4 regions of the Erwinia magellanica genome follow, and region 2 is predicted to be linked to each of the others. Evidence: predicted binding sites of a transcription regulator. Region 2 holds the regulator's gene; each other region holds the start of a gene.

What was found. Region 2 encodes PurR, which represses purine synthesis genes. Its sites were predicted from a motif close to CANGCAAACGTTTGCNTG; they were not measured.
Region 1: serA (phosphoglycerate dehydrogenase) is a predicted target of PurR. The motif match lies at 1,317-1,334, and genes of this name have one in related genera.
Region 3: pyrD (quinone-dependent dihydroorotate dehydrogenase) is a predicted target of PurR. The motif match lies at 2,088-2,105, and genes of this name have one in related genera.
Region 4: glyA (serine hydroxymethyltransferase) is a predicted target of PurR. The motif match lies at 2,797-2,814, and genes of this name have one in related genera.

The regions. Positions count from the first base shown of each region.
Region 1 covers NZ_JBCHVC010000005.1:238,098-242,429, reverse strand. Annotated here, with positions in the region: gene serA (phosphoglycerate dehydrogenase) at 1-1,213, opposite strand, end outside; gene rpiA (ribose-5-phosphate isomerase RpiA) at 1,518-2,177, opposite strand; gene AAH450_RS17990 (LysR family transcriptional regulator ArgP) at 2,376-3,272, shown strand; gene AAH450_RS17985 (oxidative stress defense protein) at 3,362-4,087, opposite strand; gene argO (arginine exporter ArgO) at 4,234-4,332, opposite strand, start outside.
Region 2 covers NZ_JBCHVC010000001.1:905,200-909,531, reverse strand. Annotated here, with positions in the region: gene AAH450_RS04190 (Grx4 family monothiol glutaredoxin) at 1-258, opposite strand, end outside; gene AAH450_RS04185 (C40 family peptidase) at 631-1,449, shown strand; gene cydH (cytochrome bd-I oxidase subunit CydH) at 1,487-1,576, opposite strand; gene purR (HTH-type transcriptional repressor PurR) at 1,848-2,873, shown strand; gene punR (DNA-binding transcriptional activator PunR) at 2,946-3,860, opposite strand; gene punC (purine nucleoside transporter PunC) at 3,973-4,332, shown strand, end outside.
Region 3 covers NZ_JBCHVC010000002.1:742,776-747,107, forward strand. Annotated here, with positions in the region: gene ssuD (FMNH2-dependent alkanesulfonate monooxygenase) at 1-408, opposite strand, end outside; gene AAH450_RS10730 (sulfonate ABC transporter substrate-binding protein) at 422-1,378, opposite strand; gene ssuE (NADPH-dependent FMN reductase) at 1,388-1,939, opposite strand; gene pyrD (quinone-dependent dihydroorotate dehydrogenase) at 2,304-3,314, shown strand; gene AAH450_RS10745 (cell division protein ZapC) at 3,487-4,032, shown strand; gene AAH450_RS10750 (YcbX family protein) at 4,035-4,332, opposite strand, start outside.
Region 4 covers NZ_JBCHVC010000001.1:87,154-91,485, reverse strand. Annotated here, with positions in the region: gene csiE (stationary phase inducible protein CsiE) at 1-179, shown strand, start outside; gene AAH450_RS00445 (3-phenylpropionate MFS transporter) at 185-1,321, opposite strand; gene glyA (serine hydroxymethyltransferase) at 1,431-2,684, opposite strand; gene hmpA (NO-inducible flavohemoprotein) at 3,019-4,203, shown strand; gene glnB (nitrogen regulatory protein P-II) at 4,272-4,332, opposite strand, start outside.

The DNA of each region.
Region 1 (4,332 bases), on a different contig from region 2:
TAGTTCCGGGGATCGCTTTCATCAGCTGCAACGCGGTATTGGCAATATCCTGCGGCGCATCGATATCAATTACCACATACCCCATCTGCGGAGTTGTCTGTAGGTACTGGGCGGCGATGTTGATGCCCTGACCAGCAAAGATGTTGTTGATAGCCGTCAGCACGCCAGGGCGGTTCTCGTGGATATGCAGCAGACGGCTCTGGTCGCCATGCATCGGCAGAGAAACTTCCGGGAAATTAACGGCAGAGAGCGTGGAGCCGTTATCGGAATATTTTGCCAGCTTACCGGCAACTTCAATCCCGATATTCTCCTGTGCTTCCTGCGTTGATCCACCAATGTGCGGCGTCAGGATCACATTATCAAACTCACACAGCGGCGAGTTGAATGGATCGCTGTTGGTTGCCGGCTCTTCCGGGAAAACGTCAATCGCTGCGCCAGCAAGGTGCTTATCTGCCAGTACTTTGCACAGTGCAGGGATATCCACCACGGTGCCGCGAGAAGCGTTGATCAGCAGCGCGCCCGGCTTCATCATCGCCAGCTCTTCTGCGCCCATCATGTTCTGCGTGGAGAGGGTTTCCGGCACGTGCAGGCTGACCACATCGCTCATGTTAAGCAGATCGGAGAGATGGCGAACCTGAGTGGCATTACCCAGCGGCAGCTTGTTCTCGATATCATAGAAGAACACGTGCATGCCCAGGCTCTCTGCCAGCACGCCCAGCTGCATACCGATATGGCCGTAACCAATAATCCCCAGCTTTTTGCCACGGGCTTCGTAAGATCCTACCGCCAGTTTGTTCCAGATGCCGCGGTGGGCTTTGGCATTGGCTGCCGGCACACCGCGCAGCATCAACAGCAGCTCGCCGATAACCAGCTCTGCTACGGATCGGGTATTGGAGAATGGCGCGTTGAATACCGGCACGCCGCGCTTAGCGGCTGCATTCAGGTCAACCTGATTGGTGCCGATACAGAAGCAGCCTACTGCCACCAGTTTTTCCGCCGCGGCGAAAATCTCTTCAGTGAGGTTGGTACGCGAACGGATACCGATGAAATGCGCATCGCGGATCGACTCTTTCAGCGCTTCGCTGTCCAGCGCACCTTTGTGAAATTCAATGTTGGTGTACCCTGATGCGCGCAGGTTTTCCACCGCGCTCTGGTGAACGCCTTCCACCAGCAGGAACTTAATCTTGTCTTTCTCCAGTGATACTTTTGCCATTTCCCGACCCTATTTAGCAGACTTCAGATGTGCCAGCTTACCCCTGTCTTAACCCGGGCATAAGTTAGCCTTCTGTCAAAATATCAAATTTTCGCTCTGCGGCAATACAAACGATTGCCTGCACGGTAGCATGGCGACGGGGAGCGGCAGCACATTTCGGCAGATAATCATGGTGCGCGCGGCAGGATCAGCAGGATTACCCTGCGGGGGTCTGTTATGTGACATAAGTCACCAAATTTCATTGCACTCATAAAAGATGTTTTTTTAGCTGCAATGACCCGACGCCGCTCCGGCGCCGGTAAGATCATTTTTGTATGGTCTTAACACCATTGGCCGTGCCGATCAGGGCAATGTCGGCTGAACGCGCCGCAAACAGCCCTACCGTCACCACGCCAGGCAGCGCATTGATGGCCCTCTCCAGCGCAACCGCGTCAAGGATTTTCAGATTATGCACGTCGAGGATGATATTGCCGTTATCGGTCAGCACATGCTGACGGTATTCCGGCAGGCCACCCAGCTTAACCAGTTCTCTCGCCACATAGCTGCGCGCCATAGGGATCACTTCCACCGGCAGCGGAAAGCGGCCCAGCACATCTACCTGCTTGGATTCATCCGCGATGCAGACAAACTTATCCGCAACGGCAGAGATAATTTTTTCCCGCGTTAAGGCTGCGCCGCCGCCTTTGATCATCTGCATCATGCCGTTGATTTCATCCGCGCCATCAACATAGACAGAGAGAGAATCCACCTCATTGAGATCGAAGACCGGAATGCCCAGCGCTTTCAGCTTTTCGGTAGAGGCCTCCGAGCTGGAGACTGCCCCCTCAATCTGATGCCGGATAGAGCCTAATGCATCGATAAAATGCGCGGCAGTGGAACCCGTTCCTACGCCAACAATGGTGCCTGGAGAGACATAGTCCAGCGCGGCCCAGCCAACGGCCTTTTTCAGTTCATCCTGTGTCATGGTCAGTTTCAATTCCGAAGGGCTTAAGTGTGCCGCCAGTATAAAACAACCCGGTCAGAAATCACCGCCTTCACGCGGCATTTGTTGGCAGTTTGGAAGCCGGCCCACAAAGCGATAAAGTGATTATTGCCCTGGGGGAAAATGGCAAATTTATGGCATAGTGCAGTTTCCACACCTGAAAGAGAGTTTATACCCACAATGAAACGCCCGGATTATCGAACGCTTCAGGCGCTGGATGCCGTCATTCGCGAGCGCGGCTTTGAGCGCGCAGCACAAAAGCTTTGTATCACTCAGTCGGCTGTGTCCCAGCGAATCAAACAGCTGGAAAATATGTTTGGTCAGCCGCTGCTGGTACGTACCGTGCCGCCGCGCCCCACTGAGCAGGGACAAAAGCTGCTGGCGCTGCTGCACCAGGTCGAGCTGCTGGAGGAGCAATGGCTGGGTGATGAAAACGGCGGAACCACGCCTCTGCTGCTCTCGCTGGCGGTCAACGCCGACAGTCTGGCCACCTGGCTGCTCCCGGCGCTGAAAACCGTGTTAACGGACTCGCCGGTCCGCCTGAATTTGCAGGTAGAGGATGAGAGCCGTACCCAGGAGCGCCTGCGTCGCGGGGAAGTAGTTGGGGCCGTGAGTATCCAGCCGCAGCCGCTGCCAAGCTGTCTGGTTGATCAGCTCGGCGCGCTGGATTACCTGTTTGTCGGCTCGAAAGAGTTCGCCGCACGCTATTTTCCCAACGGCGTAACCCGATCTGCCCTGCTGAAAGCGCCTGCGGTGGCGTTTGACCATCTGGATGATATGCATCAGGCGTTTTTGCAGCAGAACTTTGACCTGTCGCCAGGCAGCGTCCCCTGTCACATCGTCAACTCTTCTGAAGCCTTTGTGCAGCTGGCGCGGCAGGGAACCACCTGCTGTATGATCCCGCATTTGCAGATAGAACGTGAGCTGGCCGAGGGCGAACTGATTGACTTAACGCCAGGCCTGTTCCAGCGGCGGATGCTCTACTGGCACCGCTTCGCCCCGGAGAGCCGCCTGATGCGTAAAGTAACCGATGCGTTGATTGGCCACGGCCATCGCGTTCTGCGCCAGAGCGAATAACCAGCAAAAAGGCCTCCCGAAGGAGGCCCTGAAGTTGCCGATCTCATGCTGAAACTGCCAGCATGAGCCGACAGCGAAAACGTTATCCGTTACTGGCCGCGCTGTAGCTCAAAAACAACGTCTACCTGATCGTCAAAGTGAATGCTCTGCTTCTCATAGGTTTGTGCGGCGGAAGTCATGGGCGCCGCGTCAGCCATCTTATACATTCTGGCCACCGGCATCGGCTGATAGTTAGCTACGTGATAACGGATGCTGTAAACCTCTCCCAGCTTAGCGTTAAACCCTTTTGCCAGCTCGCCTGCCTGCTGCGTGGCGTCCTCTATAGCCGCCTGTCGCGCTTTATTACGGTACTGGTCAGGATTCGCCACGCCCAGTTCTACAGAACGGATTTCGTTGAGGCCCGATTTCAGTGCGCCGTCCAGTAGCTCATTCAGCTTGTCCAGCTGGCGAAGCGTAACCTGCACCTGACGCACCGCACGATAGCCTTTCAGAACCGCTTTACCTTCTTTGGTGTAGTCATATTCAGGTTGAGTACGCAGGTTTGCGGCATCGATATCTTTTTTCTCAATCCCGTTCTTATTCAGGAAATCAAAATATTGCGCGACGCGTTCGTCCGCCTGTTTTTTGGCGTCAGCCGCATCTTTAGCGGTGATGCTGACTTCGATAGCCAGCGTGGCGATATCCGGCGTGGCGTCAACGCTGGACTGGCCGGAGGTAACAACGTGTGGGCCGTTTGGCAGTTCATCTGCCAGGGCGAGTGCGGGTACTGTTCCAAGTCCAATTATTGCGGCCAGAGCCAATTTGGTAAGCTTCACTGGGTTCCTCCGTGGGGGGCTTTCAGTCATATCCGGGCGATGAAAAAAGGCTCGTCGCCAGAGAATTGTTCCGTTAAAACGCAACAGGCTATGTTATTGCGTTTTCAGGTATCAGGCTATGACCTTAATTCCTGGAGTGAGTTCCCTTAAGCCCAGCCTACCGCCTGTAGCGCCAGCTTAAGCGCAATGCCCCACATCATCACGCCGACTAAAGCGTTAATGACCCGCTGCGCTTTCGCGGTATT
Region 2 (4,332 bases):
AATGATGTCGCAACCGCCGACCAGTTCACCATCCACCCACAGCTGCGGGAAAGTCGGCCAGTTGGCATACTTAGGTAATTCTGCCCGAATCTCTGGATTCAGCAAAATGTCCACATAGGCGAAACGTTCGCCACAGGCTGACAGCGCCTGTACGGCCTGTGCCGAGAAGCCGCAGCTTGGCAGTTTTGGTGAACCTTTCATGTAGAGCAGAATCGGGTTTTCTGCTATCTGGCGCTCAATTTTTTCAACGGTACTCATAAATGGCTTCCTTAATCGGATACTTCGTGTCTATTTAGTGTAGCGACTCTGCCCGCACGATGAAAACGACATTTTACTAAGAGCATTTTCGGCTTCTGCGCCTCACAAGCCCAGGCGGATACATTAAAATAACATTTTCCAGAGGTTATTGCAGCGCCAATGCCGCTAAAATGGATAAGGTTTGCACAGATAACCAGCTGATTTGGCTTATTTTTACAGCTTTTACTTGTTCTGCATCATTGAAACAAAAAAGACCTTACCCTTTGTTAAACAGTTAGATTAGAATTGCCCCATGAGCCTGCTGCAAAGCAGATATCCCTGTTTTTGGCACGCTTTGGCCGCTGGTCGAAGCACAAACTGTTAATGGTAACGATGCGTTTACTCATCACCCTCTTTTTGCTGGCGTTTGCTCAGCTCTTTTTTAACGTGGCGCACGCATCGCCACACGCCCCTGTTAATGCCAGCCATCATAAGAAGGATGCTGGTACGCCAGCCCGTGAAGATGAGCGACGTAAACGCAGGCCGGTTAAAGCAAGCTCCACAAAAAAAGTTAAAGAGACCACCAGCAAGAAATCCCGCTTAACCTCCGTGTCAAAGCTCAAGCTTAAAAAGAAAGCCTCTCCGGCAACGGCCGCCGTTACTCCCGGCAGATATAAAAAGAAAAGCGTTAATGGCAGTAAAAAGCGTTACGGACGGCATCGCGGTAAAGCAGCACAAATGGAAGCGCTGACAGCCGATCTCGACCCGGCACCGCTGAAGTTGAGCAAGGCGCATCGTGCCCGCTATCAGAAAGCTCGTGAAACTGCGATGAACAAACTGATGGGCCAGCTGGGTAAACCCTATCAATGGGGCGGAACCTCACCAAAAACCGGCTTCGACTGTAGCGGGCTGGTCTGGTATGCCTATAAGGATTTGGTGAAGTTTAAAATCCCGCGCACCGCTAACGAAATGTATCATCTGCGCGATGCCGCCTCGATCAAACGTGATGAGCTGGAAAAAGGGGATTTGGTCTTCTTCCGCATTAATGGACGCGGGGTTGCTGACCATGTTGGCGTCTATCTGGGTGACGGTAAGTTCATTCAGTCCCCCCGTACCGGCAAGGATATTCAGGTAAGCGCGCTGGGCGAGGATTACTGGCAGCGTCACTATATTGGCGCCCGTCGGATGATGACGCCGAAAACCATCCGCTAAGCGTTATAAAGGGCCTGCGATCAGGCCCCTTTTATAGTTAGTGCATGATGGCGGTAAAGCTGAACGCCATAATCATCACCAAAGCGCAAACCGTGGTCAGTAATGAGAACTTTAAATCGGTATCCATATATCCTCTGAATAGCCCTACAGTTAATAGTGTTATCAATTTTCCCATACTTATCGGTAAAAATCTCGTTTTCTCTGCTCAGCCTTGTTAGAATTCTTTTTGTTGCGCAACGTCCGCTCAGTCACAATTCTGCGGACGACCACTCTTTTCCTTCCTGACGAATCCGACAGCAACTTAAACCGATTTAAGACGTCAGGTTTTACTCTTTTCAGGCAAACGATTAACAACAGGCTTATCAACACGTTGAGATAAGCGCAGGAGTAGCTAGTTCATGGCAACAATTAAAGATGTGGCAAAGCAGGCCGGGGTGTCGACCACCACCGTCTCCCACGTCATCAATAAAACCCGCTTTGTCGCCGAAGAGACGCGGGAGGCCGTCTGGGCTGCAATTAAATCGCTGCACTATTCCCCCAGTGCAGTGGCCCGCAGCCTTAAGGTTAATCACACCAGAACTATTGGTCTGTTAGCCACCTCCAGCGAAGCGCCCTACTTTGCCGAGATTATTGAAGCGGTGGAAAACCGCTGTTTCGCAAAAGGCTATACCCTGATCCTGGGCAATGCCCATAACGATCTGCAAAAGCAGCAGGCCTATCTGTCGATGATGGCGCAAAAGCGCGTGGACGGTCTGCTGGTGATGTGCTCTGAGTATCCCGATCCGCTGATCAAAATGCTGGAAGAGAACCGCAATATCCCGATGGTCGTTATGGACTGGGGCGAGTCTCGCGGAGACTTCACCGATACCGTGCTGGATAACGCTTTTGAGGGCGGCTATCTGGCCGGGCGCTACCTGATCGATCGGGGTCACCGCGATATCGGCGTGATCCCCGGACAAATGGAGCGCAATACCGGTGGCGGCCGCCATGCCGGCTTCCTGAAGGCGCTGGCTGAAGCCAATATTACGCTCCGTAAAGAGTGGCTGGTGCAGGGAGATTTCGAACCGGAGTCTGGCTATCAGGCGATGCAGCAGATTTTATCGCAGAAACAGCGACCAACGGCGGTCTTTTGTGGCGGTGACGTCATGGCCATGGGCGCCATTTGCGCTGCGGACGAGATGGGGTTACGGGTTCCGCAGGATATATCGGTGATCGGTTATGATAACGTGCGCAACGCCCGTTACTTTACACCAGCACTGACTACCGTTCATCAGCCTAAAGAGCGCTTAGGCGAGACCGCTTTCGATATGCTGCTGGACCGTATCACCAGCAAACGGGAAGATCCGCAGACCATTGAGGTACATCCTTCCCTGATCGAACGTCGCTCGGTCGCTGACGGTCCTTTCCTGGATTACCGCCGCTAAGCCTTCTGCCTGCCTCTTTCCTGCTGCAAGCCAGGGGCATATTTTACCCCCGGCTTGCGCTGTTCAGGCTTTTTACTCCTCTTCGCGCAGCCATTCGCTGTTCAGCGTATCGCTCTCACCCAGATAATCGAGTAGCCAGCTCAGCGCCGGTGACGCCTGTTGTTCAGACCAGCTGACGCAGCAGGGGCTGTCGGGGAAACTGGCTGCCAGCTTTAGCTCGTGCAGTGTGCCCTGTTTCAACAGAGGCCGGGCAAAATGTCCCGGTACCATGCCCACGCACAGCCCGGCTGACAGACAGTCGAAAGCACTTTCCCAATCTGGCACCACCAGCCGCCGCTGATTATCCAGGGTCCAGGTTGTTCGTTTGGGGAGCGCTCGCGAGGTGTCCTCCAGCACCAGCGAGGGCCATTCCCGGATCGCCTCTTCGCTGATAACCTGCTCCCGGTGCTGCGCCAGAGGATGATCTGCTCCCACCACGCAGCGCCAGTTCAGTGCTCCCATATCGCGAAAGGCAAAACGGCCGCCCACAGGTATAGCCTGAGTAGCCCCAATGGCCACATCAACCCTGCCATCGGCCAGCGCATCCCAGACGCCGTTGAACACCTCTGGCGACAGATGCAGCTCCATGTCGGGGAAATGGCGGTAAAAGTCCACCACCAGCTGGCGCGTGCGCTGAGGTTTGACTATCCGATCGACGGCAATATTGATCTGTCCACGCCAGCCGTTGGCCACCTGCTGACACTGCCGCCGGGTGGCGAGCATTTTTTTGATAACACTTCGCCCTTCCTGCACAAATACCCGTCCCGCTTCGGTCAGCACCACATCCCGGTGCCGCCGTTCAAACAGGGGTACTGCCAGCCACTCCTCCAGCTGCCGCACGGTATAGCTGATAGCGGAGGGAACGCGGTGCAGCTCAGCCGCGGCTGCGGTGAAACTGCCCGAACGGGCAACGGCATCAACAACTTCCAAAGCGTGTTCTGACCACATAAGCTGCCTGCAATTTTTTTGAAGGGAAGAGGCAAATATTACCGTTTCACAAGCTGATTGACACGCGTTTACACTCTGCGGCGTTCGATTCATTACCTGTAAGAGAGAAAAAATGCCTTCAAAAGGATTTATTGTTTACCTGGCGCTACTCAGCGTTGCGGGTTTTCTCGCGACCGATATGTACCTGCCTGCTTTTATCGCTATGCAGCAAGACCTGCAAACCAGCGCGGGCATCATCAGCGCCAGCCTCAGCCTGTTTCTGGCCGGTTTTGCCAGCGGTCAGCTGATTTGGGGGCCGCTTTCCGATCGTATTGGCCGCAAGCCCGTGCTGTTGATGGGCCTGAGTCTGTTTGCCATCAGCTGTGCCGCGATGTGGTGGGTGCAATCCGCCTCCCTGCTGCTGGCGCTTCGATTTGCGCAGGCCATCGGCATCTGTGCCGCCGCAGTGAGCTGGCAGGCGCTGGTTGTTGAC
Region 3 (4,332 bases), on a different contig from region 2:
GGTGAATTCGGCCGATTCTGCATAACGTTCTGTGTGATCGAGGAACACGCCATCACCGGCCAGCTCTTCAGCATCGCCGCCGGTAACCAGGTTGAACAAAGCACGGCCATTGGAGAGACGGTCCAGCGTGGCGGCCTGGCGCGCGGCCTGGGTGGGCGAAATCACGCCGGGCCGTAAAGCCACCAGAAAGCGCAGTCTCTGCGTGACAGGGATCAGTGAGGCGGCAACCAGCCAGGCATCTTCGCAGGAGCGACCAGTAGGGATCAGCACGCCTCCGAAACCCAGGCGGTCGGCAGCCTGAGCAATCTGCTGTAAATAGCCGTGATCAACCGGGCGGGCGCCTTCTGCCGTGCCTAAATAGTGGCCATCACCGTGGGTGGGTAAAAACCAGAAAACGGAAAGACTCATGGTGAACTCCTGATTAATTTGCGCTGGTGGGCTGCCAGATACGGCTGGCGATCTCAACTTTTACCGGCATTAAATGGTTGGCATAAAACAGGTCGGCAGTTTGCTGCTGCGCCTGGGCCGTTTTCTCGCTGACCGGGCTGATGCTGGTTGGTGGACGATGATCCAGATAAGTCGCCACCACCGGCTTCGGCAATCCCATCGCCTGGGCCAGCAGGTCAATACTTTGCGATCTGTCGCTCAGCGTCAGCGCATCAGCCTGACTGAAAGTGGCGAGCACCTTGCTGATAAACGGCCCGTTTGCCTGAGTAAAGGGGCGCGTTGCCAGATAGAAAGATCCGGTCTGATTGAGCTGGCTACCGTCAGTCAGCACCCGGACGCTGCCCTGCTGTAACGCGGCGGAATAATAGGGATCCCAGATAGCCCAGGCATCCACATCACCCTGCTGGAAGGCGGCACGGGCATCGGCGGGCGTCAGGTAGGCGGGCTGGATATCTTTAAATGACAATCCCGCTTTTTGCAGCGCTTTAAGCAGCAAATTGTGTGAGCTGGAACCTTTCTGGAAGGCCACTTTATGTCCTTTCAGATCGGCCACCGTCTTAAACGGACTGTTCTTCGGTACCAGGATCACTTCTGCTTTGGGTTTTGGCGGTTCAGCACCGACGTAAAGCAGATCCGCGCCCGCAGCCTGAGCAAAGATTGGCGGGATATCACCCGTACTGCCCAGATCGATGCTGTTGACGTTTAATGCCTCAAGCATTTGCGGGCCTGCCGGGAATTCCACCCATTTAATCTGCGTCTGCGGGAACTGCTTCTCCAGCAGATGATGCGATTTGGCCAGCACCATACTCACCGACCCTTTTTGGTAGCCGATGCGAAACGTTTTTGGGGCGTCTGTGTCGGCAGCAACTGCCGAACCTGCCAGCACGCTGGTCAGCGCCAGGGCAGAAAAAATACGGGCTAAAAGCGTCATCTCTCTTCCTTATACCGCGACGGCAAACGGTTGATGACGGCGAGCCAGCGCAGCCCAGAAAGTCTCAACGGATTCATCAATACGATCTTTTAAAACAGGAGAGAGTTCAGGGGTGCGATCGTAGTGGGTAATCTGGGTGTCATCTGCAAACACGCCATGCAGCACTTCCTGCGCCTTCAGGGCGTTCAGAACGGGCTTAAGCGCATAATCGACGGCCAGCATATGGGCGACAGTACCGCCTGTAGCCAGTGGCAGCACCACCTTGTGTTCCAGAGCGCGTTCAGGCAGCAAATCCAGCAGCGTTTTTAGCGCACCGGAGAAAGAGGCTTTATAAACGGGGGTCGCCACAATAAGGCCGTCAGCCTGGGCTAAATCTTCTTTCAGCGCCAGCAAAGCCGGAGAGTCAAAACGCGCATATAAGAGATCTTCAGGAGCAAAGTTATGCAGATTCCAGGGAATGACTTCCACGCCGCGCTTTTCAAGCAGTTGCTGACAGATCGTCAGCAGGGCGGTAGAGCGTGAGGGAAAGCGAGGACTTCCCGCCAGAGTAATAACGCGCATCATTTCTCCTTATAACCAAAAGTTATTGAACTAAGAAATTCGGTAACTGTGAGGTCTATCCTGACAGAGAGAGGAAGGAGGCTTAAATGATTTATCCGGCATATTTATGTCGATTTTTGGCAATAGCGCCTGAGAGGCAGGATTATTAAACGCTAACGTTTTACTTTCCGGGGAAAGGACTTTACCATTTTCCCCCGCGCCTGCAGCGTCACTGCACCGCACTTTGGCCGTTTGGCCCTCCGACAATAAAAATAAGGGGAGCGCTGTAGAGTGACGCAAAACGCATTTTTCAGGGTTGCTGTCGCCAGGCGATAACAACTTTTGTCCTATCCAGGCCTGATATCTCGGGCATTCAGGAGCGATCATGTACTACCCCTTTGTCCGTAAGGCACTTTTTCAGCTTGATGCGGAGCGTGCCCATGAGCTGACGTTACACCAGTTGCAGCGCGTGACAGGTACCCCTTTAATGCATCTGGTGCGCCAGTCTCTGCCTTTTAAACCGGTTAACTGTATGGGCCTGACGTTTAAAAATCCGCTGGGCCTTGCTGCCGGTCTGGATAAAAACGGGGAATGTATAGACGCTTTTGGCGCAATGGGCTTCGGGTTTATTGAAATTGGCACCGTCACGCCGCGTGCGCAACCGGGTAACGATAAGCCACGCATGTTCCGCGTGCTGGAAGCTGAGGGCATTATTAATCGCATGGGATTTAATAATCTTGGCGTGGATAACCTGATAGAGAATGTGAAAAAGGCCCATTTTGATGGCGTGCTGGGGATTAATATTGGCAAGAATAAAGATACGCCGGTAGAAACCGGCAAAGAGGATTATCTTACCTGCATGGACAAAATCTACGCCTATGCCGGATATATCGCGATTAACATCTCCTCGCCAAACACGCCGGGATTGCGCACGCTGCAATATGGCGAGGCACTGGACGATCTTTTAAGCGCAGTTAAACAAAAGCAGAAAGATCTTGAAGCGCTGCATCATAAATATGTTCCCGTCGCCGTAAAAATTGCCCCCGACCTGACAGAAGAAGAGTTGGTGCAGGTGGCCGACAGTCTGGTGCGTCATAATATCGACGGTGTGATAGCCACCAATACTACGCTGGATCGTTCACTGGTTAGCGGCCTGAAATATGCAGACGAAGCAGGGGGCTTAAGCGGTCGCCCGGTGCAGTTAAAAAGTACCGAAATTATTCGCAGCTTGTCAAAAGAGCTGCGGGGCAGGATGCCTGTTATTGGTGTGGGCGGCATTGACTCCCTGGTTTCTGCGCGGGAAAAAATCGCGGCGGGTGCTTCGCTGGTACAAATCTACTCCGGCTTTATTTATAAAGGGCCACCTCTGATAAAAGAAATTGTGACCCATCTGTGAGATAATTCTTAGTTAAACCGGCCAGGGGCTTTATTTTCGCCGCTGGCTCGTTTATATTTTCTCCTGTTTATCCATTATTTAGCCTGATTTGACCCGCTGGCAAACTGATATTCATTTTCAAATCCAGAGGGAGCACGCTGAGAAGGGCCATATTAAAACAACGGGATCCATCATGAGAATTAAACCTGACGACAGCTGGCGCTGGTTTTTTGATGCAGAACACGACCGCATGATGCTGGACCTGGCTGATGGGATGCTGTTCCGTTCCCGTTTTCCCCGCAAGATGCTCTCTCCTGATGCGTTTACTACCTCAGGATTTTGTGTTGATGATGCGGCACTTTTTTTTACTTTTGAAGAAAACTGTCGTAGCTGCGAACTCAATGCAGACCAGCGTGCAGAGCTGGTCCTGAATGCGCTGATAGCCTGCCGTTTCCTGAAGCCGCTGATGCCAAAAAGCTGGCATTTTGAAACGCACCGGCAGGATGGCTGGACGCCGACAGTGGGTGAACTGGTCAGCGTGAAGCTGTGTGAAAACGGCGAACAAGCCGTATTGCTGGTGGCAGAAAGCGGAGAAAATGCTGCACTCTGTCTGCTTGCTCAGCCCCAGTTAACGCTGGCAGGACGCAGTATGGTGCTGGGTGATGCGATCAAAGTCATGCACGACAGGTTACAGCCGCACGCGCAATCGCGTCTTTTACAGCTGGCACAGGCGGTTTAAGTTTATTCAGTCAGGATGATATTACCCGCTGGAATACAGCTGCAACTGAGGATCGTACCGTTATCACGAACGGCGCCTTTCTTCATCGGCTTAACTTCCCCTGAAACCAGCGTCATCCTGCAACTACCACAAATCCCGGCGCGGCAAGAGTAGGGGATATGGTAGCCCTGCATTTCCAGCTGCTCCAGAAGCACCTGCTGATTATTCCCCGTGAAGCTTTCACCCTGCCAGCTTATTGTGATGTTTTCCGCACTGCTGTTTTCAACTTCCAGTGATTCAGTGACCTGGCCCGCACCATAG
Region 4 (4,332 bases), 820 kb from region 2:
TGAACATCAAATATCTGGACGTGACGGAATTTCAGCGCAACAGTGCGCCAAAAGGAACGGCACTGGTGATCACCCCTTATGCCACGCCTCTGCCGCTGTATTCCCCGCCGTTGATCCATGCAGAACTTCCGCTACAGGCACATCAGCAGCAGCGCATCCGGCTGCTGCTGGAGTCCTGACAGGATCAGGCCGCTTTGGGCCGCATAAACAGGGCTGGCACCACTATCAGTGCCATCACCCAAAATACGTTCCCTTGCAGATGCTGGAACAGCACGCCAACGACCATGGTCATCACCGCTATTCCGCCCCCCATCGCCAGCGCGGAGTAAACTGCCTGCAAGCGGATCACTTCGCCGCCTTCACGGGCTGCGATAAAGCGCATGGCCGCCAGATGACAAACGGTGAAGCTGCCGCAGTGCAGGATTTGCGCCACAATCAGCCAGGGTAAGGCGGTGGTAGAAGCCATCAGGCTCCAGCGCACCAGGGCGCACACGCCTGAAAGCAGCAGCAGATCCCGCGCGCCCCAGCGGCGGAAAAGGCGGTTACTGGAGGCGAATACCACGATTTCCGCCACCACGCCCAGTGACCAGAGATAACCGACCACGCTGGCCGAATAGCCCGCCTCCTGCCAGTAGATAGCACTGAAGCCATAGTAGGCCGCATGCGCGCCCTGCATCAGCGTCACGCAGAGCAGGAACCGCCAGACCGCGTTCTCTTGCAGCATTCGTCGCCACTCTCTCCAGCCCGCCCGCTCAACTTGTTTGACACCCCCCAGCGGCATCACCGAAGGCCGTAACAGCATGCCGCCCGTCATGGCGACGATGCCGGCACAGAGCATCACCAGAATAGCCTGCGTGGAGAAAGCGCTGACCAGGACGCCCGTTAACGCCGAGCTGATAACAAAGGCCAGCGACCCCCACAGCCGCACCGGCCCGTAGGGCATTCCTATCTGTTTTTGCCAGGTGGCGGCCAGCGCATCGCTCAGGGGAACCAGAGGAGAGAAGAAGAGGTTAAAGCCGACCATCACCAGCAGCAGCCAGATCCAGAAAGCGCTTATCCAGAAGCTGAGCGCAAAAAACAGCGTCAGCATCGCCAGCAGGCGCAGCGCGGTGATCAGTTGGGCAGGATGGGTAACGCGGGAGGCAATCAACAGGCTGCCAAGGAAACGGGCAATCATGCCACAGCCCAGCAGCAGGCCAATCTTTTCCGGCTCAAGGCCGCTGCCTTTCAGCCAGACGCCCCAGAAAGGGAGCCAGACGCCGTAAGCAAAAAAATAGGTAAAGTAGCCCAGACCGAGCCAGTATGCTGAACGAATCGCCATGTTCCCTCCGGTTTTGAGCGCTACTTTCTCAGAGGTCAGGCTTAAGATCAATTAACGGGGCCAGAGGCCCCGTTAATGTCGCTTACAACTGCCGGAACATTACGCGTTGTTATGCGTAGACCGGGAAGCGCGCACAGATTTCCAGAACCTGCTTCTTAACCCGTTCCTGGGTGCCTTCATCGCCGATATTGTCAAGAATGTCGCTGATCCAGCCAGCTAATTCACGGACTTCTGCTTCCTTGAAGCCACGACGGGTCACGGCAGGCGAACCAATACGGATACCTGAAGTCACAAACGGGCTTTTGGGATCGTTTGGCACACTGTTTTTGTTCACGGTAATGTTAGCGCGACCCAGAGCGGCATCCGCTTCTTTACCGGTCAGGTTTTTATCAACCAGATCCAGCAGGAAAAGGTGGTTATGGGTGCCGCCAGAAACCACGTTGTAGCCGCGCTCCAGGAACACTTCCACCATCGCTTTAGCGTTTTTCGCCACCTGCTGCTGATAAACCTTGAACTCAGGCTCCATCGCTTCTTTCAGCGCTACCGCTTTACCGGCAATCACATGCATCAGCGGGCCGCCCTGGCCGCCGGGGAACACGGCAGAGTTCAGCTTTTTATAGAGATCTTCATCACCGCCTTTTGCCAGGATCAGGCCGCCACGCGGACCCGCCAGGGTTTTATGGGTAGTGGTGGTCACGATATGGGCATGAGGAACCGGGTTTGGATAGACGTCAGCGGCGATAAGGCCAGCCACGTGCGCCATATCCACAAACAGCCAGGCCCCGATGCTGTCTGCAATTTCGCGCATTTTTGCCCAGTCACAGATGCCGGAGTAGGCGGAGAAACCACCAATAATCATTTTAGGCTTGTGTTTCTGAGCCTGTGCAGCGAGATCTTCGTAATCGATTTTGCCGGTTTCGTCGATGCCGTAAGGCACCACGTTATAGAGCTTACCGGAGAGGTTTACCGGAGAGCCGTGGGTCAGGTGACCGCCATGTGCCAGGTTCATCCCCAGAATGGTGTCGCCCGGCTGTAGCAGCGCGGTGTAAACAGCGAAGTTAGCCTGAGAGCCGGAGTGCGGCTGAACGTTAGCGTAATCAGCGCCAAACAGCTCTTTTGCACGGTCAATCGCCAGTTGCTCAACGATATCGACATATTCACAGCCGCCGTAGTAGCGCTTGCCCGGATAGCCTTCGGCATATTTGTTGGTCAGCTGAGAACCCTGCGCCTGCATGACACGTGGACTGGTGTAGTTTTCTGAAGCAATCAGTTCAATGTGCTCTTCCTGACGCACTTTTTCCTGCTCCATTGCCTGCCATAACTCGGCATCATAGTCGGCAATATTCATATCACGCTTTAGCATCCGCATCTCCTGACTGGCTAACCAAATATTCGGTATTGAACGGCCCGTGTGGGCGAAGGCCATCAGTGTAAACTGTTTTACCTGCTGAAGGGTAGCCACAAAGCGTGTTTTATACGCAAACGATTGGCCTGCCGTCTGGCAAGGGTTTTATACGGTTTTTGCAACCCTTTACAGCGGGAATTTTCATCATCTCCAACCTGTGGATTTTTCATCTTTGCGGCACCGATCGCAGCGTTAAATCTCCCTGCTAACTAAAGGTGCATTTACAATGCATGTTAAAGAGCTATAAGATGTATTTAAAATGCAACTTTATAAACCCCGCAGGGAGTCACCTATGTTAGACGCTAAAACTATCGCCATCGTTAAATCCACTATTCCGGCGCTGCTGGCCACAGGTCCCAGCCTGACTGCCCATTTTTACGATCGCATGTTCAGCCATAACCCGGAGCTGAAAGATATTTTTAATATGAGCAACCAGCGTAACGGCAACCAGCGTGAAGCGCTGTTTAATGCCATCTGCGCCTATGCCAGCAATATTGAAAATCTTGCGGTTCTGTTACCGGCAGTAGAGAAAATAGCGCAAAAGCACACCAGCTTTGCCATTCAGCCCGATCAGTATCAGATAGTGGGCAGGCATCTGCTGGCCACGCTGGATGAGATGTTAAGCCCAGGGGAAGAGGTGCTGAACGCCTGGGGCGAGGCGTATGGCGTGCTGGCAAATGTGTTTATCCAGCGCGAAGCGCAGCTTTATCAGCAAGCGGAGAACCAAACAGGGGGTTGGCGGACACCACGGACGTTTCGCATCAGCGAAATCACTGTGGAGAGTGAAGTCATCAAAAGCTTTATTCTCAGCCCGGCAGATGGCAAGCCGGTAGCGGATTATCAGCCAGGGCAGTATCTCGGCGTCTGGCTGCGTAACAAAACGTTCGCTAATCAGGAGATCCGCCAGTACTCCCTGACCCGCGCGCCGAATGGTCGTGACTATCGTATTGCCGTACGTCATGAGCCGGGTGGTACCGTTTCTGGCTGGCTGCATCAGCATGCCCGGCTGGGTGATGAGCTTCAGCTGGCGGTGCCGGCAGGAGATTTCTTTATGGATATCGCTCCAGAGACGCCGGTTACGCTGATTTCCGCTGGCGTTGGCCAGACGCCGATGCTGGCAATGCTGGATGTGCTCGCCTCCCGCCAGCACCCTTCCCGCGTGCAGTGGTTCCATGCGGCCGACAACGGCAAGCGGCACGCATTCCGGGAGGAAGTAGCCAGCACGGCGCAGCGGCTACCGCAGTTTTCGCAGCATATCTGGTATCGCGCGCCCCTTGAGCAGGATAGCGGCAGGTATGACAGTGAAGGCATTATGGATTTACTGCCGATAGAGAGCCAGCTGAGCGATACGGCCTGTCACTACTATCTCTGCGGGCCAGTGGTCTTTATGCAGCATATTGCGCAGCAGCTGACTACGCTGGGCACAGACTCTTCCCGCATCCACTATGAAGTTTTTGGCCCCCACAAAGTTCTGTAAAGCCCAAAAACGACATCGCCGCCCTGAAAAGGACGGCGATGGCTGGCATTAAGCAGAAGAGGCGAAGATCAGATTGCCTCTTCGTCTTCCTCACCGGTACGAATACGCACCACGCGCGCCACATCAAAG